Regions from separate parts of the Cronobacter dublinensis subsp. dublinensis LMG 23823 genome, predicted to be linked through region 2. Evidence: predicted binding sites of a transcription regulator. Region 2 holds the regulator's gene; each other region holds the start of a gene.
The links. Region 2 encodes LexA, which represses DNA repair genes until DNA is damaged. Its sites were predicted from a motif close to TNCTGTATGTACATACAGNA; they were not measured.

Region 1 (6,972 bases), 1.3 Mb from region 2:
CACCATGAACCAGAACCTTGCCCAACTTCCGCAGGAAGAGATGGATAAAGTGAACGTCGATCTGGCGGCCTCCGGCGTGGCTTTTAAAGAGCGCTACAACATGCCGGTCATCGCCGAAGCCGTTGAGCGCGAACAGCCTGCCCATTTGCGCGACTGGTTTCGCGAGCGCCTGATAGCGCATCGCCTCGCGTCGGTGAACCTCTCTCGCCTGCCCTACGAGCCGAAAGTGAAATAATTCCCTTTCTGCCTCGCCCGCCGCGCCTGCGCAGTCGCACGGCGGGCGTCCGTTTTCCCTTCCGGCGGAGCGTCTATGCTACGAATTATTGATACCGAAACCTGCGGACTGCAGGGCGGCGTGGTCGAAGTGGCGTCGGTCGATATTATCGACGGCGCCATCGTGAACCCGATGAGCGATCTGGTGCGCCCGGACCGCCCTATCAGCCATCAGGCAATGGCGATACACAAAATTACCGAGGCAATGGTCGCGGATAAGCCTTATATCGAGGACGTAATCCCGCGCTACCACGGCAGCCCATGGTATGTGGCGCACAACGCGAGCTTCGATCGCAAAGTGCTGCCCGAAATGCCAGGCGAGTGGATTTGCACCGTCAAGCTGGCGCGCCGCCTGTGGCCGGGTATCCGCTACAGCAATATGGGGCTCTATAAGTCGCTGAAGTTGCAGGTGGAGACGCCGCCGGGGCTGCACCACCACCGCGCGCTGTTTGACTGCTACATCACCGCGGCGCTGCTGTTGGAGATAATGAAAGTGTCCGGCTGGACGCCCGAAGAGATGGTCAACATTACCGGTCGCCCGCAGCTTATCGCCACGCTACCGTTCGGTAAATACCGCGGCGAGCCGGTGGCGGACATCGCCGGGCGCGATCCGGGCTATCTGCGCTGGATGCTCAATAACGTCAAGCAACTCAACCCGGATCTACGCCTGACGTTAAAGCACTATCTGGATAACGATTAATCCGCCAGCTGGTCCGGCGGCAGCGTGCCCTGGGCCAGCCCAATCAGAAAGGCGTACTCCATCGCCACCCCTTCATACGACTTGAAGCGCCCAGACTTCCCGCCGTGCCCCGAATCCATATCGGTACAGAGCAACAGCAGGTTATTATCAGTTTTCAGCTCGCGCAGCTTCGCCACCCATTTCGCAGGCTCCCAGTACTGCACCTGGGAATCGTGCAGACCGGTCGTCACCAGCAGATGCGGATAACGCTGCGCGCTCACCTGGTCGTAGGGGCTATAGCTTTTCATATAGTGATAGTAAATCTCATCCGCCGGGTTGCCCCACTCTTCGAACTCACCCGTCGTGAGCGGGATCGATTCATCGAGCATTGTGGTGACGACATCGACAAACGGCACCTGGGCGATGACGCCGCGAAACAGCTCAGGACGCTCGTTAATCGCCGTGCCCATGAGCATGCCGCCCGCGCTGCCGCCCATGCCGAAGAGATAATCCGGGTCGCCGTAACCCTGCGCCAGCAGCGCATCGCAGACGTCCAGATAATCGTTAAACGTGTTTTTCTTCTTGAGGAACTTCCCTTCTTCGTACCACTGCTGGCCGAGTTCGCCGCCGCCGCGCACGTGGGCGATAGCGTAGACAAAACCGCGATCGAGCAGGCTTAAGCGGCTGGCGCTGAAATCGGCGTCGATACAGGTGCCGTAGGAGCCATAGCCGTAGACCAGCAGCGGATTTTTCCCTTTACGGAAATGATCTTTATGCCAGACGAGCGACACCGGCACCTCGACGCCGTCGCGCGCCGTGATCCACACATGTTCGCTTTGATAATTGCTGGCATCAAAGCCCGCTACTTCAGTCTGCTTCAGTACCCGGCGCTCGCCGGTCTCCATGTTCAGCTCAAACAGCGTATCCGGCATAGTCATTGACGAATAGCCGTAGCGCAGTTTGCACGTTTCCGGCTCCGGGTTATAGGCAACCCAGGTGACATACGCCGGATCGTCAAAGGCGATGCCGAGCGATTCGTGGGTGCTGCGGTTGATTTGCCGCAGGCTGGTGAGGCCGCGCTGGCGCTCCTCCACTACCAGCCAGTCGGCGAAGAGCGTAAAGCCCTCCAGCATGATGTGCTCGCGCGCCGGAATAATCTCTTCCCAGCGCGCCTCATCGCGCACCCGGCTGCGATAGAGCCCGAAGTTTTTACCGGCGCGGTTGGAGCGGATATAAAACATGTGCTGGAAGTGATCAACGCTGTACTCGTGATCCTTACGGCGCGGCAAGAAGCTCAGCGGCGGCGCATCGGGCAGGTCGGCGTCCACCAGCAGCACTTCCGTGGTCGTGGCGCTGCCGAGGAAAATCAGAATAAAATTCTGCGAGGTAGTTTTATAGAGGCTGACGTAGAACGTCTCGTCTTTTTCTTCATACACCAGCTCATCCTGGTCTGCGGCGGTATCGAGCGTGTGACGCCAGATCTGATACGGCAGCAGCGTCACCGGATGTTTGCGCACGTAATAGAGCGTGCGGGAGTCGTTCGCCCAGACAAAACTCGCCGAGACGTTCTCCAGTACCTCCGGGTACCACTGGCCGGTTTCGAGATTGCAAAAGCGCAGCCCGTACTGGCGGCGTGACAGAAAGTCTTCCGCCACCGCCATCACGCGGTTGTCCGGCGCAATGTCCATCCCGCCGAGCGTATAGAATTCGCTGTGGGCGGCGCGTTTGTTGCCATCGAGCAGCACATCCCATTCTTCCCATTCGCTGTGGATCACCGACTGGCGCTGGTAGATGGCATATTCGCAGCCAGTTTCATAGATCTGCCGGTAACGATACCCGTTTTTGATGTACGGCGCCGAGACGTCGCGCGGCGGAATGCGGCTGACCATCTCCGAGAGCAGCCGCTCTTCCAGCGCGCTTTGCGTAGACATCACGCGTCGCCCGTAGTCATTTTCCTGGTGCAGATAATCCAGTACTTCCGGCTGCGAGCGCGTATCGTCACGCAGCCAGTAGTAGTTGTCGATGCGGGTATCGCCATGCTGTGTGATGGCGTAAGGGATCGGTTTCGCTTTCGGTGGCATGTCGCTGTTCTTTTTGTTTAACACACTGTAAGGGTGGCAAAACCCGCGCGCGTTGCAAGCGAAACATGCCGTTTTATCGCATTATCTGCTTATCCCGGCAGCGCTTTTTTCTCCTGCTGGATGTCGCGCTCGATCTCTTCTCGCACCTCCTGCGGGATTTTAAGTGCGTCGCCAAGCGCCTGCAGATAGCTGCGCTCCATAAAATGGTCGACATCAATGGCCGCACAGCTCAGGAAATAGAGCTCCAGCGCCTCTTCTTCATTTTTCACGTCGGCGGCGAGACGCATCGGGTCGAGCGGCTGGTTAATAGCCTGCTCCACCAGCACGCGGCCTTGCTCCTCAATACCCGCGTCGCGCAGCTGGCTTTCAATCGCCGCGCGCTCGCGATCGTCGATATGCCCGTCGCTTTTCGCGGCGAACACCAGCGCGAGAACTAACCGCTCCGCGCGCCTGTCGAGCGGGGTCTGCTGCTGGCCATACTGCGGCTCATCCTGGTGCGCCGCGCGAATCTTGTCCTTGTACTTATTCCACAGCACCGTGCCGGCGACGGCACCGCCGCCCACCAGCAGCGCGCCGCCGCCATATTTCGCCAGCAGCTTGCGCGATGATTTGCTCGCGACCAGCAGCCCGGCCAGGCCGCCGAGCGCGCCGGGAGAAAGGAGTTTGCTTAGCCCTTTCGAGCGCAGCGCGTCCTGAATCCCCGACGTGCCGGATGACGTTCCCGCGCCGCTTTGCCCCAGCATTGACTGAAGCTGTGTTAACCAGTTGCTCATAATATTCCTCTGCGCTGATGAGTGATCACCCAAGCGTAAGCGAGTGGACGTCAAGATGTGTCGGGAACGGCAAGGAAGGGAAAAGACGCGGCCCGCTCATCGCGGGCCGCAGAGGCTTAATGCTGGTAGTGCGCTTCACCGGCGGCGCAGTCGACCCTCACCTGATAATGGATATCGGCGTTTTTACCGCGCACGGTAAGCGGTACGGTCCATTTGTCGTCTTTACCGGTGATGTCTTTGGTGTTGATCCAGGCGACCGGATCGGCCTGGCCCAGCGTTTTCTGGTCGTCGGCCCACTTGACGATGCGGTTTTGCAGATAGTCGCGCTTGACGCTCGCGGCAATGCCTTCCGCCGTCATACCTTCGCATTTCGGGAACGGGACTTTGCGCGGATCGTCCGCCTGCGCCGTCGTCGCGGCGGCAAGTAAGGCAAAAGAAATCAGGGCTCCTGCTGTTTTTTTCATCGTGCTTCTCCGAAGACGGGTGATGAAAAAAGTCTGGTACAAAAACAGCGAAGCGCAAGGGGACCCTACAAAATCAAGGGATAAAGGTGGGGAGATTTTAGCGTGAGTAAGATAAAGGTTGAGGGCAGCAGACCGCAGACAGCAGACAGCAGACAGCAGACAGCAGACAGCACAGGATATTCCGCCGATTTACCAGCAACGCTGGCGCGCTCCCCCTGCTAAGGAATGCGCCGCACTGACGCCAGTACCCGTGCGCCAGACACCGCACCGCTGCCTCAGTGAAGGGCAGCGGCACAGCACAGGGGAAAATCAGGCCGCTTTGGTGCGTTTGCGCGCGCTGTGCAGCGCGACGGCGCCCTCTTCGCCTTCAGCCGCGTCTTCCTGAGCAGGCGGTGGCGCATCGTCGGTCTGCTCGCTGGTTTCCTGCGGCAGACGACCGGTGCGCACGATAGTGCTGAGGTTGTCTTTCTGTTCCGCCATCCACAGCGCCAGCTGTTCAACCTGACCTTCCGCAAAACCGACAGGTGCCTGCCCCAGCCAGCCTTCCAGAGCTTCGGCTAAATCGAGCATTTTGTCCCAGGCGTCGGCTTCCTTTTTACTGGCAAATGACATTTTTTCCACACCCTCACGGATTACGACGTATTTGATTTCTACCGCCATGATGCAACTCCCGTTACTGTATTTATATACAGTATAACCCTGTCGGAAATAAAATGCAAACGGCGCGCGCTGCGCAAAGCAAACGTTTTCGTATATACTGCGGCGAGAATTTCACACAGCAGGAAAGCAGCCATGGCTATGTTAGGAACCGCTCTGCGCCCGTCAGCAACCCGCGTGATGCTGCTCGGTTCAGGGGAACTGGGAAAAGAAGTCGCTATTGAGTGCCAGCGTCTGGGCATTGAAGTGATTGCGGTTGACCGCTACGCCGATGCGCCCGCCATGCAGGTGGCGCACCGCAGTCACGTTATCAACATGCTCGACGGCACGGCGCTGAAAAATTTAGTGGCGCAGGAGATGCCAGATTTTATCGTGCCGGAAATCGAAGCGATCGCCACCGACATGCTGGTCGAGCTTGAGCAGCAGGGCCAGCGCGTGGTGCCAACTGCCCGCGCCGCGCGTCTGACCATGAACCGCGAGGGCATTCGTCGGCTCGCGGCAGAAGAACTCGGCCTGCCGACCTCCGCCTACCGCTTCGCCGATAACGAAACGCAGTTTCGCGAGGCGGTGGCGCAGATTGGCCTGCCCTGCATCGTCAAACCGGTGATGAGCTCCTCCGGCAAAGGCCAGAGCTATATCCGCAGCGCCGATGCGCTGGATGCCGCCTGGCAGTACGCCCAGCAGGGCGGCCGCGCAGGCGCGGGCGAAGTCATTGTCGAAGGTGTTGTGAAGTTTGATTTTGAAATCACGCTGCTTACCGTCAGCGCCGTGGACGGCGTCCATTTTTGCGCGCCCATCGGTCATCGTCAGGAAGATGGCGACTACCGCGAGTCCTGGCAGCCGCAGCAGATGAGCGACGTGGCGCTCGCGCGCGCTCATGAGATTGCGCAGAAGGTGGTCGAGGCGCTCGGCGGCTACGGTCTGTTCGGCGTGGAGCTGTTTGTCTGCGGCGACGAAGTGGTATTCAGCGAAGTGTCGCCGCGCCCGCACGATACCGGCATGGTGACGCTTATCTCGCAGGATCTCTCTGAATTCGCGCTACACGTGCGCGCGTTTCTCGGTCTGCCGGTAGGCGGCATTCGCCAGTATGGTCCGGCGGCGTCAGCGGTGATCCTGCCGACGCTTACAAGCGATGACGTGAAATTTGGCGCGCTGTCCGGCGCGCTCGGCGCGGGGTTGCAGCTGCGTCTGTTCGGGAAGCCGGAGATTGACGGCTCACGCCGCCTCGGCGTGGCGCTCGCCACCGGCGAGACGATTGACGACGCCGTCGCGCGCGCTACCGCCTCTGCCGCGAGTGTGACGGTGAAAGGCTAAAAAAAACGCGCCGCCCTCTCAGGCGGCGCGCTTGTATTCGCTTGCGCGAAAACTTACTGCGCGCCTTCTACGGCTTCGCGCGCCAGTTTTGTGATGCGATCCCAGTCGCCCGCTTCCATCGCATCTGCCGGCACCAGCCAGGAGCCGCCGATGCACAGCACGCTTTTCAGCGCCAGGTAATCACGGTAGTTGGCAGGCGAAATGCCGCCGGTCGGGCAGAAACGCACCTGGGAGAACGGGCCTGCGATGGCCTGCAACGCTTTGGTGCCGCCGTTGGCTTCCGCCGGGAAAAATTTGAATTCTTTCAGGCCGTAATCCATGCCCAGCATTAGCTCAGACACGGTGCTGATGCCCGGGATCAGCGGGATAGTGCCTTCGGTCGCGGCTTTCAGCAGCGGCTCGGTAAGGCCAGGACTGATGGCGAACTGCGCGCCCGCGTCGGTAACCTCTTTAAGCTGCTGCGCGTTCAGCACGGTGCCTGCGCCGATAATGGCTTCCGGCACTTCTTTGGCAATCGCGCGGATAGCGTCCATCGCACACGCGGTGCGCAGCGTCACTTCCAGCACGCGAACACCGCCTGCCAGCAGCGCCTTCGCCATCGGGACCGCGTGCTCCAGCTTGTTAATCACAATCACCGGCACGACCGGACCGCTTTTCAGGATCTGCTCGGCACTCGTTTTCCAGTTTTTCATCTGTGGATCTCTCCCGCCATTTTAAAGAGGGTATGGTGC
Region 2 (6,972 bases):
CTCGCGGCGAAAATGGGCTTTGCGCTGCGCCATAATGTCATTGAAGCGCACGGGCTTTGCGCGGCCTGCGTGGAAGTCGAAGCGTGTCGTCACCAGGGCCAGTGCGGACATGACCACAGCATTACGGTGAAAAAGAAAGGACGTTAAAACAGGAAAGTGTGGGTGGTACATCCTTGTACCGTCGGGCAGGGCAGCCTCAGGGGAAAATACCGTTGAGGTGGTAGCCAGCAGATTACCAGCGGTAATCGTGGCGAGATTCCCAGTCAGTGACTTCCTTATCCGCTTCGTCTTTCGCGTAACCGTAACGCTCCTGGATTTTACCTACCAGCTGGTCACGTTTCCCTTCGATGATGGTCATGTCATCGTCGGTTAATTTACCCCATTGTTCTTTCACTTTACCTTTAAACTGTTTCCAGTTACCGCCAGCTTCATCTCTGTTCATAGACGTCTCCTTTAACATTCGGTAGTGAATCAGTCTCACAGGTTTTCCTGTGGGGGCTCAGCCAGAGTTATCTTCATCATTTGCTGAACGTACTATTCATTTTAGACGTCAATTTTAACCGTGGCGGAATATTCAGAATCTTTAACCATAACGAAGCGCCGGAGCCGACAATTACTCCCCTGACGGCACCCGCTTATTCGTGATGAAAAGTTCAGTGCAGCAGGCGCCCGCGACGCCATAAATAGCCAAGCGACAGCCCGCGCAGCGCCAGAAACACGGTGAGCGCCAGCCACAGCCCGTGGTTGCCGAGATACGGCAGCGTTAGCAGCGTCAGTCCAAACCCCAGCGCCGCGACAGCCATGCTGTTGCGCATCTCGGCCCCGCGCGTCGCGCCGATAAACATGCCGTCCAGCAGATAACACCAGACGCCGACGAGAGGCAGGATCGCCTGCCAGAAGAGATAAGGCTGCGCCAGCGCCTGCAGCGATGGCAGGGAGGTTAGCAGCGACACGATAGACGGCCCGGCGACGGCATACAGCAGCGTGAACGCGAGCGCCACCATGCCCGCCTGTCGGCACGCGGCGCGCCAGACGCTATGCAGTTGCGATTTGTCCTGTGCGCCGAACGCCTGACCGGCGTGGGCTTCCACCGCGTAGGCAAAGCCGTCGAGCGCATAGGCGGTAAAGGTGAGTAGCGTCATCAGCAGCGCGTTAACGGCGACGATATCGCTGCCGAGCCGCGCGCCAAGCACAGTAATGGATCCAAAACAGAGTTGCAGCAGCAGCGAGCGCAGCATGATGTCCCGGTTCAGCGCCAGCAGCCTGCCGACGCCGCCGCGCCAGGCGGTTTTCAGCATCAGGCGCGTAATGCCGCGCAGGCGCAGAACGCGCGCCGCCATAATAAGCCCGATGCCAAGCGTCGCGTACTCCGCGATGGCGGTCGCAAGCGCCGCGCCCTGTACATTCAGGCCCAGCCCCATCACAAACCAGAGATCGAGCGCGATATTAAGCAGATTACCGACGACCAGCAGAATGACCGGCGCTCTCGCATATTGCACGCCGAGCAGCCACCCCAGCAGCACCAGATTCGCCAGCGACGCGGGCGCGCTCAGCCAGCGAATTTCGAGAAACCGCCGCGCCTGCGCCAGCACAGCCTCGCTACCGCCGGTGATATGTAACGCCAGGTGAATAAGCGGTTCACGCAGCGCGATAATCAGCGCGCCAGCAAGCAACGCCAGCGCCATCGGCTGTACCAGCGCGCGGGCCAGCGCTGCCGGATCACGCGCGCCGAACGCTTGAGCAGTAAGGCCAGTGGTGCTCATACGCAAAAAGAGGAGCAGCATAAACAAAAAGCTGGTGGCGGTCGCGCCGACTGCGACGCCGCCCAGATACACCGGGCTGTCGAGATGGCCTATCACTGCGGTATCGACCAGCCCGAGCAGGGGCACGGTGATATTGGAGAAAATCATTGGCAGCGCGAGGCGCCAGAGGGCTTTGTCGGTAGAGGTCAGAAAGGGCATATGGCGTTCCGATGCCGTTACGCGAAGAAAACCGTTAAGAGAGGTCGCGAAGCCGGAGAGCCATTACCGTAACCGGGGCGGGCCAGTTACGGTAATGAAGCGTCACGAGGCCGGTAACGCTGTCAGAGCCATTCGCCGTTGCGAATAACGCCGACCGCGAGGCCTTCGATAGAGAAGTTGTGCTCACGCAGATCGACAACGATAGGTTTAAACTCGCTGTTTTCCGGCAGCAGCTCAACGACATTCCCCTGCTTTTTCAGGCGTTTTACCGTCACTTCATCGTCGATACGCGCCACAACGACCTGGCCGTTGCGTACATCCTGCGTTTTATGCACGGCTAACAGGTCGCCGTCCATGATCCCGATGTCTTTCATCGACATCCCGCTAACGCGCAGCAGAAAATCGGCATTCGGCTTAAACAGGCCCGGATCGACCTGATAGTGGCCTTCGATATGCTGCTGCGCCAGCAGCGGTTCGCCCGCAGCGACACGCCCTACCAGCGGCAGGCCGTTTTCTTCTTCCTGCAGCAGACGAATACCGCGCGATGCGCCAGAAACAATCTCCAGCACCCCTTTGCGCGCCAGCGCTTTCAGGTGCTCTTCCGCCGCGTTAGGCGAACGGAACCCCAGACGTTGCGCAATTTCCGCGCGCGTAGGCGGCATGCCGGTCTGGCTGATGTGATCCCGAATGAGATCAAACACCTCTTGTTGCCTGGTAGTTAATGCTTTCATTCCGCCCCCTGGGTGCATATACAGTGATGCTGTGAGTATATACAGCTAAAGGCGATTTTAAAACCATAACCGGTTAAAAAAGCGCTTCTTTAGCGATTTCTGGAAAACTTATCGCAAATGCTGCCAGAGCAGCGTGACCCACACGACCAGCGCAAGGATAATCGACATCAGCACGGCGGCGGAGCCCATGTCCTTGGCGCGGCCCGAAAGCTCATGAAATTCAGGACCGATACGGTCCACTACCGCTTCGATGGCGCTGTTGAGGATCTCGACGATCATCACCAGCATCACGGAGCTTATGAGCATGACACGGGTCATCGGGTCGACGTCCAGCCAACAAGCGATAATAATTGCAGCAATAACGGCGACCGCCTCCTGGCGAAACGCCGCTTCATTTTTCCAGGCAGCGCTCAATCCCTTCCAGGAATAGCCAGCTGCTTTAATAATTCGGGTTAATCCCTTGGTGTTATTGGCCATGACAAGAAACCTTTTTTAAATTCAGGCGTCAATGCTAATGCGCTTCGATAAAGAAGCACCACAGAAATTCTACGGAGTTTCTGATATTCTTGCGCCGCAATTGCATTATTAACCAGAGGCTTTACATCGTTTATGTCCGGTTGGCCACGAATTTACTACAAATTACTTAATTTACCATTAAGCGTGCTGGTAAAAAGCAAGTCCATCCCGGCGGCGCCCTGCCCCGAACTTGGGCTCGACACGTCACGTCCCATCATGTACGTGCTGCCATATAACTCGAAGGCAGATCTCCTGACGCTGCGGGCCCAGTGCCTGGCGCACGATCTGCCGGACCCTCTGGAGCCGCTGGTTATCGACGGCACCGAGTTGCCGCGCCATGTGTTTATCCATGGCGGCCCGCGCGTGTTCACGTACTACACGCCGAAAGAAGAGTCGATCAAGCTGTTCCACAACTATCTTGACCTGCACCGCAGCAACCCGGATCTCGACGTCCAGATGGTGCCCGTCTCCGTCATGTTCGGTCGCGCACCGGGCCGCGAAAAAGGCGAAGAAAACCCGCCGCTGCGCATGTTAAACGGCATTCAGAAATTCTTTGCGGTCTCCTGGCTTGGCCGCGACAGCTTTGTCCGTTTCTCGCCGCCGGTGTCACTGCGCCGCATGGCGACCGAGCACGGCACCGACAAGCGTATCGCCCAGAAGCTGGCCCGCGTGGCGCGCATGCATTTCGCCCGCCAGCGCCTCGCCGCCGTCGGTCCGCGTCTGCCGGCGCGTCAGGATCTCTTTAACAAGCTGCTCTCGTCAAAAGCTATCGCCCGCGCCGTTGAAGACGAAGCGCGCACCAAAAAAATCTCGCACGAGAAAGCCCAGCAGAACGCCGTGGCGTTAATGGAAGAGATCGCCGCCAATTTCTCTTATGAGGCGATTCGCCTTACAGACCGCGTACTGGGCTTTACCTGGAACCGTCTCTATCAGGGCATCAACGTCCATAACGCCGAGCGCGTGCGTCAGCTGGCCCACGACGGCCATGAGATTGTGTATGTGCCCTGCCATCGCAGCCACATGGACTATCTGCTGCTCTCCTACGTGCTCTATCATCAGGGGCTAGTGCCGCCGCATATCGCTGCCGGTATCAACCTGAACTTCTGGCCTGCCGGGCCGATTTTCCGTCGCCTGGGCGCGTTCTTTATTCGCCGCACCTTTAAAGGTAATAAGCTTTATTCCACGGTGTTTCGCGAATACCTGGGTGAACTGTTCAGCCGCGGCTATTCGGTAGAGTACTTCGTTGAGGGCGGGCGTTCACGCACCGGTCGTCTGCTCGACCCGAAAACCGGCACGCTCTCTATGACCATCCAGGCGATGCTGCGCGGCGGCACGCGTCCGATTACGCTGGTGCCGATTTACATCGGCTATGAACACGTGATGGAAGTGGGCACTTACGCTAAAGAGCTGCGCGGTGCCACCAAGGAAAAAGAGAGCCTGCTGCAAATGCTCCGCGGCCTGAGCAAGCTGCGTAACTTAGGCCAGGGTTACGTGAACTTCGGCGAGCCGCTGCCGCTTATCGCCTTCCTTAACCAGCATGTGCCGGAGTGGCGCGACGCTATCGATCCTATCGAAGCGGTGCGTCCGGCATGGCTGACGCCAACGGTCAATGAGATTGCGGCACAGCTGATGGTGCGCATCAACAACGCGGGCGCGGCTAACGCCATGAACCTCTGCTGCACCGCGCTACTGGCGTCGCGCCAGCGCTCGTTAACCCGCGAGCAGCTGACCGAACAGCTGGAGTGCTACGTGAGCCTGCTGCGCAACGTACCGTACGCGTCGGACGCCACGGTGCCGGACGCGACGGCCACACAGCTCATCGAGCATGCGCTGCAGATGAACAAGTTCGAGGTCGAGAAGGACACCATCGGCGATATCATCATTCTGCCGCGCGAGCAGGCCGTGCTGATGACCTATTACCGTAACAACATCATGCATATGCTGGTGCTGCCTTCGCTTATCGCCGCTATCGTGACGCAGCATCGCCGCATCAGCCGCGAGGCGGTGCAGCAGCAGGTCGAACTGCTGTTCCCGATGCTCAAGGCGGAGCTGTTCCTGCGCTGGGAAAAAGAAGAAGTGGCCGCCGTGGTCGATGCGCTGGTTAACGAACTGGCGCGCCAGGGGCTCATCCTTGCGGATGACGTCTGGTTGCAGGTTAACCCGGCGCGCTCCCGCACGTTGCAACTGCTGGCGGCGGGCGTTCGCGAAACGCTGCAACGCTACGCGATCACCTTCTGGCTGCTGAGCGCGAATCCGTCCATCAACCGCGGCACGCTGGAAAAAGAGAGCCGAACCGTGGCGCAGCGCCTCTCCGTGTTGCATGGCATCAATGCGCCGGAATTCTTTGATAAAGCGGTGTTCTCAACGCTGGTGCTGACGCTTCGCGATGAAGGCTATATCAGCGATACCGGGGATGCCGAGCCCGCGGAGACCATGAAGGTTTACCAGATGCTGGCGGAGCTGATGACCTCTGACGTCAGGTTGACGATTGAGAGCGCGGCCGCACAAGCGGGCGAGTGACAGGTTCTGGCAACAGACAACAAAAAGGCGGGGAGACCCGCCTTTTTTATTGGCGGGTGCGGCGTTAAATCTTCTGCAGCGAGGACGCTTTGCTTACCCGCCATGCGTATATACAGCGCTCAGGCATTATCTGGTTTCACAGGATAGGTAAGCGCAGCGCATCCACCATCAGGCGTCCATTCTGTCGTTACGCACATCTGCTCTTCACGCCATTAAAAAAGGCGGGTTTCCCCGCCTTTTTATTAAAATTTTAAATAACTTAGCGCCAGCCCGATAAACACCAACAGCCCCACGTAGTTATTATTTAAAAATGCGCGGAAGCAGGCGTCGCGATCGCGCCCGGCGATGATTTTCTGCTGCCAGATAAACAGCGCAGCAGCGCCTGCCAGCCCGGTGTAGAAAAACGCGCCCAGGCCATTCAGCCAGCCGACGGTACCCAGCAGCGCCAGCACGGCAATCTGCAACAGCCCGATAATCAACTTATCGTGACGCCCGAACAGGATAGCCGTCGACTTCACGCCGATTTTCACATCATCATCGCGATCGACCATCGCGTATTCCGTATCGTAGGCCACCGCCCAGCAGATATTGGCGAAAAACATCAGCCAGCAGCTTAACGGCAGCGACTCGCTGACGGCGCAAAACGCCATCGGAATCGACCAGCCAAACGCCGCGCCCAGCACCACCTGCGGCAGATGGGTGTAGCGCTTCATGAAGGGATACATCCAGGCCAGCGCCAGCGCCGCGACCGAAAGCAGGATCGTTTTCACATTCAGCGTCAGCACCAGCAAAAACGACAGCAGCACCAGAATAACGAACAGATTCCGTGCCTCTTTCTCCGTCACTGCGCCGCTCGGCAAAGGCCGGTGCGCCGTGCGCTTCACATGACCATCAAATTTACGGTCGGCATAATCGTTCACCACGCAGCCTGCGGCGCGCATCAGCCAGACACCGGCGACAAAGACCGCGAGGATCCACAGCGGCGGCACGCCAGGAGACGCCACCCACAGCGCCCACAGCGTCGGCCAGAGAAGCAGTAACGCGCCGATCGGCTTATCGGTGCGCATCAGGCGGTGATAGGCGAGCAGCTTATCCTGCGTCAGGCTCCACTCCATTATTTTTCCTCTCCGTACAAGGGTGATGCGGGTAAAAACAGTTCGGTCAGCAGCAGCGGCTTGCCGGACAACCGCAGCAGGGAGCGTCGTCCCCAGAGTTCGTCGCTGCGGCCCGGCTGGATAAAGTCG
Region 3 (6,972 bases), 750 kb from region 2:
ACGGCATCGGGCGCGATCAAAGCCAGGAGCACTGGGTCAGCGTTATCCGTCAGCTCATTCATCTGGGCGTGGTGATGCAGAATATCGCGCAGCACTCGGCGCTCCAGCTCACCGAAGCGGCGCGTCCGTTCCTGCGCGGCGAAGCCCCGCTGATGCTGGCGGTACCGCGCGTGGCGGCCCTGAAACCGCGCGTGGCGCAGAAATCCTACGGCGGCAATTACGACCGTAAGCTGTTCGCCAAACTGCGCAAACTGCGTAAAGCCATCGCCGATGAAGAGAATATTCCGCCGTATGTCGTCTTTAACGACGCGACGCTGATTGAAATGGCCGAGCAGATGCCGCTCAGCCCTGGCGAAATGCTCGGTATTAACGGCGTCGGCACCCGCAAACTGGAGCGCTTCGGCAGGCCGTTTATGACGCTCATTCGCGAGCACGTAGACGGCGACGACGAAGAGTAGTCAGCCCCGCGCAAACATGCCAGGATGAATGTTCTCTGATTTTACCTGGCAAACTCCTATGTTAACGCTGTTCTTTACCGTCGCGATGGTACATCTGGTGGCGCTCGCAAGCCCCGGCCCCGACTTCTTTTTCGTCTCGCAAACGGCGGCCAGCCGCTCGCGCAAAGAGGCGCTGATGGGCGTGCTGGGCATTACCGCCGGCGTCATGGTCTGGTCCGGCGTGGCGCTGCTCGGCCTGCATCTCATCCTCGAAAAAATGGCCTGGCTGCATAACATCATTGTGGTGGGCGGCGGGCTTTATCTGTGCTGGATGGGGTATCAGATGCTGCGCGGGGCGCTGAAGAAAAGCGCCGCGACGAACGAGGCGCCGCCGGTAGAGCTGGCCGCGCGCGGGCGCAGTTTCCTGAAAGGGATGCTCACCAACCTGGCGAACCCGAAGGCGGTGATTTACTTCGGCAGCGTGTTTTCACTGTTTGTCAGCGACAGCGTCGGCACCAGCGCGCGCTGGGGCATCTTCGTGCTGATAGCGCTGGAAACCTTCGCGTGGTTTGCGCTGGTGGCGAGCGTCTTTGCGCTGCCGAAAATGCGTCGCGGCTACCAGCGCCTCGCGAAGTGGATCGACGGCATGGCCGGCGCGCTGTTCACCGGCTTTGGCATCCATCTTATTCTCTCTCGCTAATCAGGCGCGGCGCGCGGTAGCAAGCAGCGCGCCGACCAGCATAAACAGCGAACCAAACACCTTATTCAGGGCCTTCATCTGATGCGGGCCTTTGATCCAGCCGCCGATACGCGTCGCAAGCGTCGCATAGCCAATCATCACGATGATATCCACCACCACGGTCGTCACGCCGAGCACCACGTACTGCATCACCTGCGGCTGGTGCGGCACAATAAACTGCGGGAACAGCGCGGCGAGGAACACGATGCTTTTCGGGTTGGTGAGATTCACGAACACCGCGCGCTTAAAGAGTTTGCTGCGCGGCTGGCTTTGCGCCAGCGCGTTAAGATCGATAGCGCCCGCGGCGCGCCACTGCTGAATGCCAAGCCAGATGAGATACGCCGCCCCCGCCCATTTCAGCACTTCGAATGCCATCAGCGAGCGGGAAAACAGCGCGCCCAGCCCGATACCCACCAGCACGATATGCAGCGCCAGACCGGTCTGTAGCCCGGCGATGGATGCCGCCGCGCCGCGATACCCGTGACTGATGGCGGTGCTCATGGTGTTAATCGCGCCGGAACCCGGCGAGAGGCTGAGAATAAGGGTTGTCAGAAGGTAGGTACACCACCACTCGAAGGTCATGCGAAGCTCCCTGATTGCGCACTTTTATGCCACAATACGCTATTGTTGAGGTATGTGCTACGAATCACAAAAAAGCCCGGACAGGCGTGGATGCGGAGCAATAAGGACCATGACCAGACACAGGAACGGTTGGTTTTCACGGGAAACAGGATTCGCGGCGTTCACCATGGGGCCGCTGACGGCGTTCTGGCAGCAGCGTGAAGAAGACGAATTTTTAGGGGTGGATGATATTCCGGTGCGCTTTGTGCGTTTTCGTGCCGAAAACCACGATCGCGTTATCGTCGTCTGCCCCGGGCGCATTGAATCCTACGTAAAATATGCGGAACTCGCTTACGATCTGTTCCACTGCGGGTTTGATGTGTTGATCATCGACCACCGTGGGCAAGGGCGTTCCGGACGTCTGCTTGACGATCCGCACCGCGGCCACGTCGTGAACTTCAGCGATTATGTCGATGATTTCGAGCGCTTCTGGCAGCAGGAGGTCGCGACAGGGCCGTGGCGTAAGCGCTATCTGCTGGCGCATTCAATGGGCGGGGCGATTGGGACGCTGTTTCAACTGCGTAACCCCAAAGCGTTTGATGCCGTGGCGCTGTGCGCGCCGATGTTCGGCATTATTATCCGCCTGCCGGACTGGATGCTGCGCTCAATTCTCGACTGGGCAGAAGAGTATCCGTCGCTGCGCGACGGCTACGCCATGGGCACCGGACGCTGGCGGCCGCTGCCTTTTAGCCTCAACGTGCTGACCCACAGCCACGCGCGTTACCGGCGCAATTTACGTTTTTATGCCGACGAACCGCAGCTGCGCGTCGGCGGGCCGACATACCACTGGGTACGGGAAGGCATCCAGGCAGGAGAACAGGTGCTGGCGGGGGCCACCGACAGCACCACGCCGCTATTGTTACTCCAGGCAGAACTGGAACGTGTGGTGGATAACCGCTCGCACGACCGCTTCTGTGAACTTCGCGCCGCGGCGGGCCACCCGTGTTGGGGGGGTAAACCTTACGTCATTAAAGGCGCGTACCATGAGATCCTGTTTGAGCAGGACGCCATGCGCGCCGAAGCGCTGAATGCCATTGTCGATTTCTTCGACGAGCATAACTGATTACTCGCGACCGGAGCGTCTGGTCGCTCCACCAGAGGTTTTCTTTATTATGTATCAGGTCGTTGCGTCTGATTTAGACGGCACACTCTTAGCCCCTGACCATGCACTGACGCCGTTTGCCAAACAAACGCTCAAATTACTCACCGCCCGCGGCGTGAATTTTGTTTTCGCGACGGGCCGCCACCATATCGACGTTGGGCAGATCCGCGACGGCCTTGAGATCAAGGCCTATATGATCACCTCCAACGGCGCGCGGGTGCACGACACCGACGGCAATCTGGTCTTCACCCATAATCTCGACACCGATATCGCCGCCGATCTGTTCGGCGTGGTGCGCGACAACCCGGATATCATCACCAACGTTTATCGCGACGACGAGTGGTTTATGAGCCGCGAACGCCCGGACGAGTTGAAATATTTTAAAGAGGCCGTCTTTAAATATTCGCTGTTTGAACCGGCGTTGCTGGAGCCTCAGGGCGTCAGTAAAGTCTTCTTCACCTGCGACGTGCATGAAAAACTGCTGCCGCTGGAGCAGGCTATCAACGCCCGCTGGGGCGATCGCGTCAATGTCAGCTTTTCGACGCTTACTTGTCTTGAAGTCATGGCGGGCGGCGTGTCTAAAGGCCATGCGCTGGAAGCGGTCGCCAAAGCGATGGGCTATGGGCTGGAGTCCTGCATCGCGTTCGGCGACGGCATGAACGACGCGGAAATGCTCTCCATGGCAGGCAAAGGCTGCATTATGGGCAATGCCCATCAGCGTCTCAAAGACCTGTTGCCGGAGCTGGAAGTTATCGGCACGAACGCCGAAGATGCCGTACCGCACTACCTGCGTAAACTTTTCCTCGCGTAATTTTTCGGATGACAAGTGGTTTATCGGTAACCACTTGTCAACCAAATAGTGCAACTTTTCGCCAGCAGCTTCGCTACAATGCCTCTCTTTGTTTTCTTTGAGATGATTATTGTGGCGTTACTCATCATCACCACGATCCTGTGGGCCTTCTCTTTTAGCCTGATCGGCGAATACCTCGCGGGCCATGTGGACAGCTACTTTTCCGTGCTGATGCGCGTCGGGCTGGCGGCGCTGGTGTTTCTGCCGTTTTTACGCACCCGTGGCCAGAGCCTGAAAACGCTTTCGCTCTATATGCTGGTGGGCGCGCTGCAGCTGGGCGTGATGTACCTGTTCAGCTTCCGGGCTTATCTTTACCTCACCGTCTCGGAATTTCTGCTGTTTACCGTTCTGACGCCGCTCTATATCACGCTGATTTACGATCTGCTGAGTCGTCGCCCGCTGCGCTGGGGCTACGCGTTAAGCGCGGGTCTGGCGGTCATTGGCGCGGCGATCATCCGCTATGACAAAGTGAGCGATCACTTCTGGACCGGGCTGATGCTGGTACAGCTGGCGAATATCAGTTTCGCCATCGGGATGGTGGGCTATAAACGCCTGATGGAGACGCACCCGATGCCGCAGCACAGCGCGTTTTCGTGGTTCTATCTTGGGGCGTTTGTGGTGGCGGTCATCGCCTGGTTTGCGCTCGGCAACCCGCAGAAGCTGCCGACCACCGGCCTGCAATGGGGCATTCTGGTGTGGCTTGGCGTCGCGGCGTCCGGGCTGGGATATTTCATGTGGAACTACGGCGCCACGCAGGTGGACGCCGGCACGCTCGGCATTATGAATAACGTGCATGTGCCCGCCGGGCTGCTGGTCAACCTCGCCATCTGGCAGGAGCAGCCCCACTGGCCGAGCTTTATCATTGGGGGAGCGGTGATAGTGGCTTCTCTATGGGTCCACCGACGCTGGGTCGCGCCGCGCTCCGCACAAACGGCAGTGAATCACAGGCGTGCTGACGCGCCTGCTGAATAAACGCCTCCGTCACCGGCTGACGCTGCTCGCCATCTCGCACCGCAGCGTACAGCCGGCTCCATAATCCGTCGCCCAGCGCGCGCGTCACCACCAGCCCCTGACGCTCGAAATTCTCCACGACCCAGTGCGGCAGGGCGGCAATGCCCATACGTGCCGACACCATCTGGATCAGCAGCAGCGTGTTATCGACGCTTTTCAGCGTCGGGCTGACGCCCGCAGGCTGTAAAAAGTGACGCCAGACGTCAAGGCGGCTGCGCTGCACGGGGTAAATCAGCAGCGTTTCGCTGGCGAAATCTTCCGGCGTCACCTGGGCTTTGGTCGCCAGCGGATGATCCGGCGCGACCACCAGACGCACTTCAAAATCAAACATCGGCGAATAGTGCAGGCCGCTGCGCGGCAAGATGTCCGAGGTCAGCACCAGATCGAGTTCGTCCTGCTGCAGCGCGGGCTGCGGGTCAAACGTCACGCCCGATTTGAAATCCATCTCCACCTGCGGCCAGCGCTGGCGAAACGCCTCCAGCGCCGGGGCCAGCCACTGAATGCAGCTGTGGCACTCAATCGCGATGCGCAGCCGCGTCTGCTGCGGTTCGTTGCACGCCTGCAACGCGCGGCTAATCTGCGGCAGCACCTGCGCTGCCAGCTGCAGCAGGATCTCGCCCTGCGGCGTAAAGCGCAGCGGCTGGCTTTTACGCACAAACAGCCGGAAGCCAAGACGCTGCTCCAGATCGCTGAACTGGTGTGAAAGAGCCGATTGGGTCTGATGCAGCGAGGCCGCCGCCGCCGCCAGCGAGCCGCAATTGCGCAGCGCCTGGAGCGTTCGCAGGTGTTTTATCTCGATCATGAAAGTCCTTCACTTGGCCATGAACATTTTGCGCTTGAGGAATATACAGTAACTGCCAATTATGGATGTGTAAACATCTGGACGTCCAAATCCGTCGTCTTTCGAATTTCTGGTGCGTTGGCTGCACTGGCTCGCCCCGGTCACTTACTTCAGTAAGCTCCCGGGGATTCCCCAGCTTGCCGCCTTCCCGAAATCCGAAATACACACGGATTAATTAAGAAGATCAGACGAACAGATTCATCTCCTGACGACTCATTCTTAAGAGAGGCAGAACATCATGACTATCCATAATCACACCCTCGGTTTTCCCCGCGTCGGCCTGCGTCGCGAACTGAAAAAAGCGCAAGAGAGCTACTGGGCGGGCAAGAGCACGCGTGAAGAGTTACTGGCGGTGGGCCGCGAGCTGCGCGCACGCCACTGGGAGCAGCAAAAAGCGGCGGGAATCGATCTGCTGCCGGTGGGGGATTTCGCCTGGTACGATCATGTTCTGACCACCAGCCTGCTGCTCGGTAACGTTCCGGCGCGCCATCAGAACGCCGACGGCACCGTCGATATTGATACCCTGTTCCGCATTGGCCGTGGCCGCGCGCCAACCGGCGAGCCCGCCGCCGCTGCCGAAATGACGAAATGGTTTAACACCAACTATCACTACATGGTGCCGGAATTCACCAAAGGCCAGCAGTTTGCGCTGACCTGGACGCAGCTGCTGGACGAAGTGGACGAAGCGCTGGCGCTCGGCCACCACGTTAAGCCGGTGCTGCTGGGCCCGGTCACTTACCTGTGGCTTGGCAAAGTGAAGGGCGAACACTTTGATCGTCTCTCGCTGCTGAACGAGATCCTGCCTGTCTACCAGCAGGTGCTGGCGGAGCTTGCGAAGCGCGGCATCCAGTGGGTGCAGATTGACGAACCGGCGCTGGTGCTGGAGCTGCCGCAGGCGTGGCTTGAGGCGTTCAAACCGGCTTACGAGGCGCTGAAAGGCCAGACTAAACTGCTGCTCACCACCTATTTTGAAGGCGTGAGCGACAATCTCGACACTATCACCGCGCTGCCGGTGCAGGGGCTGCATGTTGACCTGGTGCACGGCCATGACGACGTGAACGAACTGCATCGTCGCCTGCCGCAGGAGTGGCTGCTCTCGGCGGGTGTGATTAACGGGCGTAACGTCTGGCGCGCCGATCTCAGCGAAAAATATGCGCAGTTGAAGGCGGTCGCCGGGCAGCGCGAACTTTGGGTCGGCTCTTCCTGCTCGCTGCTGCACAGCCCGATTGATCTCAGCGTCGAGACCCGTCTGGATGCCGAGGTGAAAAGCTGGTTTGCCTTCGCGCTGCAAAAATGTGAGGAGCTGGCGCTGCTGCGTGACGCGCTGAACAGCGGCGATACGGCGAAAATCGACCAGTGGAGCGCGCCGAT

Region 1: the regulator LexA is predicted to act here: its motif matches at 4,945-4,964, upstream of AFK67_RS12215 (YebG family protein).
Region 3: the regulator LexA is predicted to act here: its motif matches at 5,594-5,613, upstream of metR (HTH-type transcriptional regulator MetR).

Annotation. Positions count from the first base shown of each region.
Region 1 covers NZ_CP012266.1:2,668,496-2,675,467, forward strand. Annotated here, with positions in the region: gene AFK67_RS12190 (DNA polymerase III subunit theta) at 5-235, shown strand; gene exoX (exodeoxyribonuclease X) at 311-973, shown strand; gene ptrB (oligopeptidase B) at 970-3,033, opposite strand; gene AFK67_RS12205 (tellurite resistance TerB family protein) at 3,123-3,806, opposite strand; gene yebF (protein YebF) at 3,923-4,270, opposite strand; gene AFK67_RS12215 (YebG family protein) at 4,580-4,930, opposite strand; gene purT (formate-dependent phosphoribosylglycinamide formyltransferase) at 5,063-6,241, shown strand; gene AFK67_RS12225 (bifunctional 4-hydroxy-2-oxoglutarate aldolase/2-dehydro-3-deoxy-phosphogluconate aldolase) at 6,295-6,933, opposite strand.
Region 2 covers NZ_CP012266.1:3,985,451-3,992,422, forward strand. Annotated here, with positions in the region: gene zur (zinc uptake transcriptional repressor Zur) at 1-147, shown strand, start outside; gene AFK67_RS18440 (CsbD family protein) at 233-442, opposite strand; gene dinF (MATE family efflux transporter DinF) at 654-1,961, opposite strand; gene lexA (transcriptional repressor LexA) at 2,084-2,692, opposite strand; gene AFK67_RS18455 (diacylglycerol kinase) at 2,801-3,169, opposite strand; gene plsB (glycerol-3-phosphate 1-O-acyltransferase PlsB) at 3,302-5,728, shown strand; gene ubiA (4-hydroxybenzoate octaprenyltransferase) at 5,971-6,843, opposite strand; gene ubiC (chorismate lyase) at 6,843-6,972, opposite strand, start outside.
Region 3 covers NZ_CP012266.1:305,022-311,993, forward strand. Annotated here, with positions in the region: gene recQ (ATP-dependent DNA helicase RecQ) at 1-458, shown strand, start outside; gene rhtC (threonine export protein RhtC) at 517-1,137, shown strand; gene rhtB (homoserine/homoserine lactone efflux protein) at 1,138-1,758, opposite strand; gene pldB (lysophospholipase L2) at 1,868-2,860, shown strand; gene yigL (sugar/pyridoxal phosphate phosphatase YigL) at 2,910-3,710, shown strand; gene AFK67_RS01445 (carboxylate/amino acid/amine transporter) at 3,822-4,721, shown strand; gene metR (HTH-type transcriptional regulator MetR) at 4,609-5,562, opposite strand; gene metE (5-methyltetrahydropteroyltriglutamate--homocysteine S-methyltransferase) at 5,840-6,972, shown strand, end outside.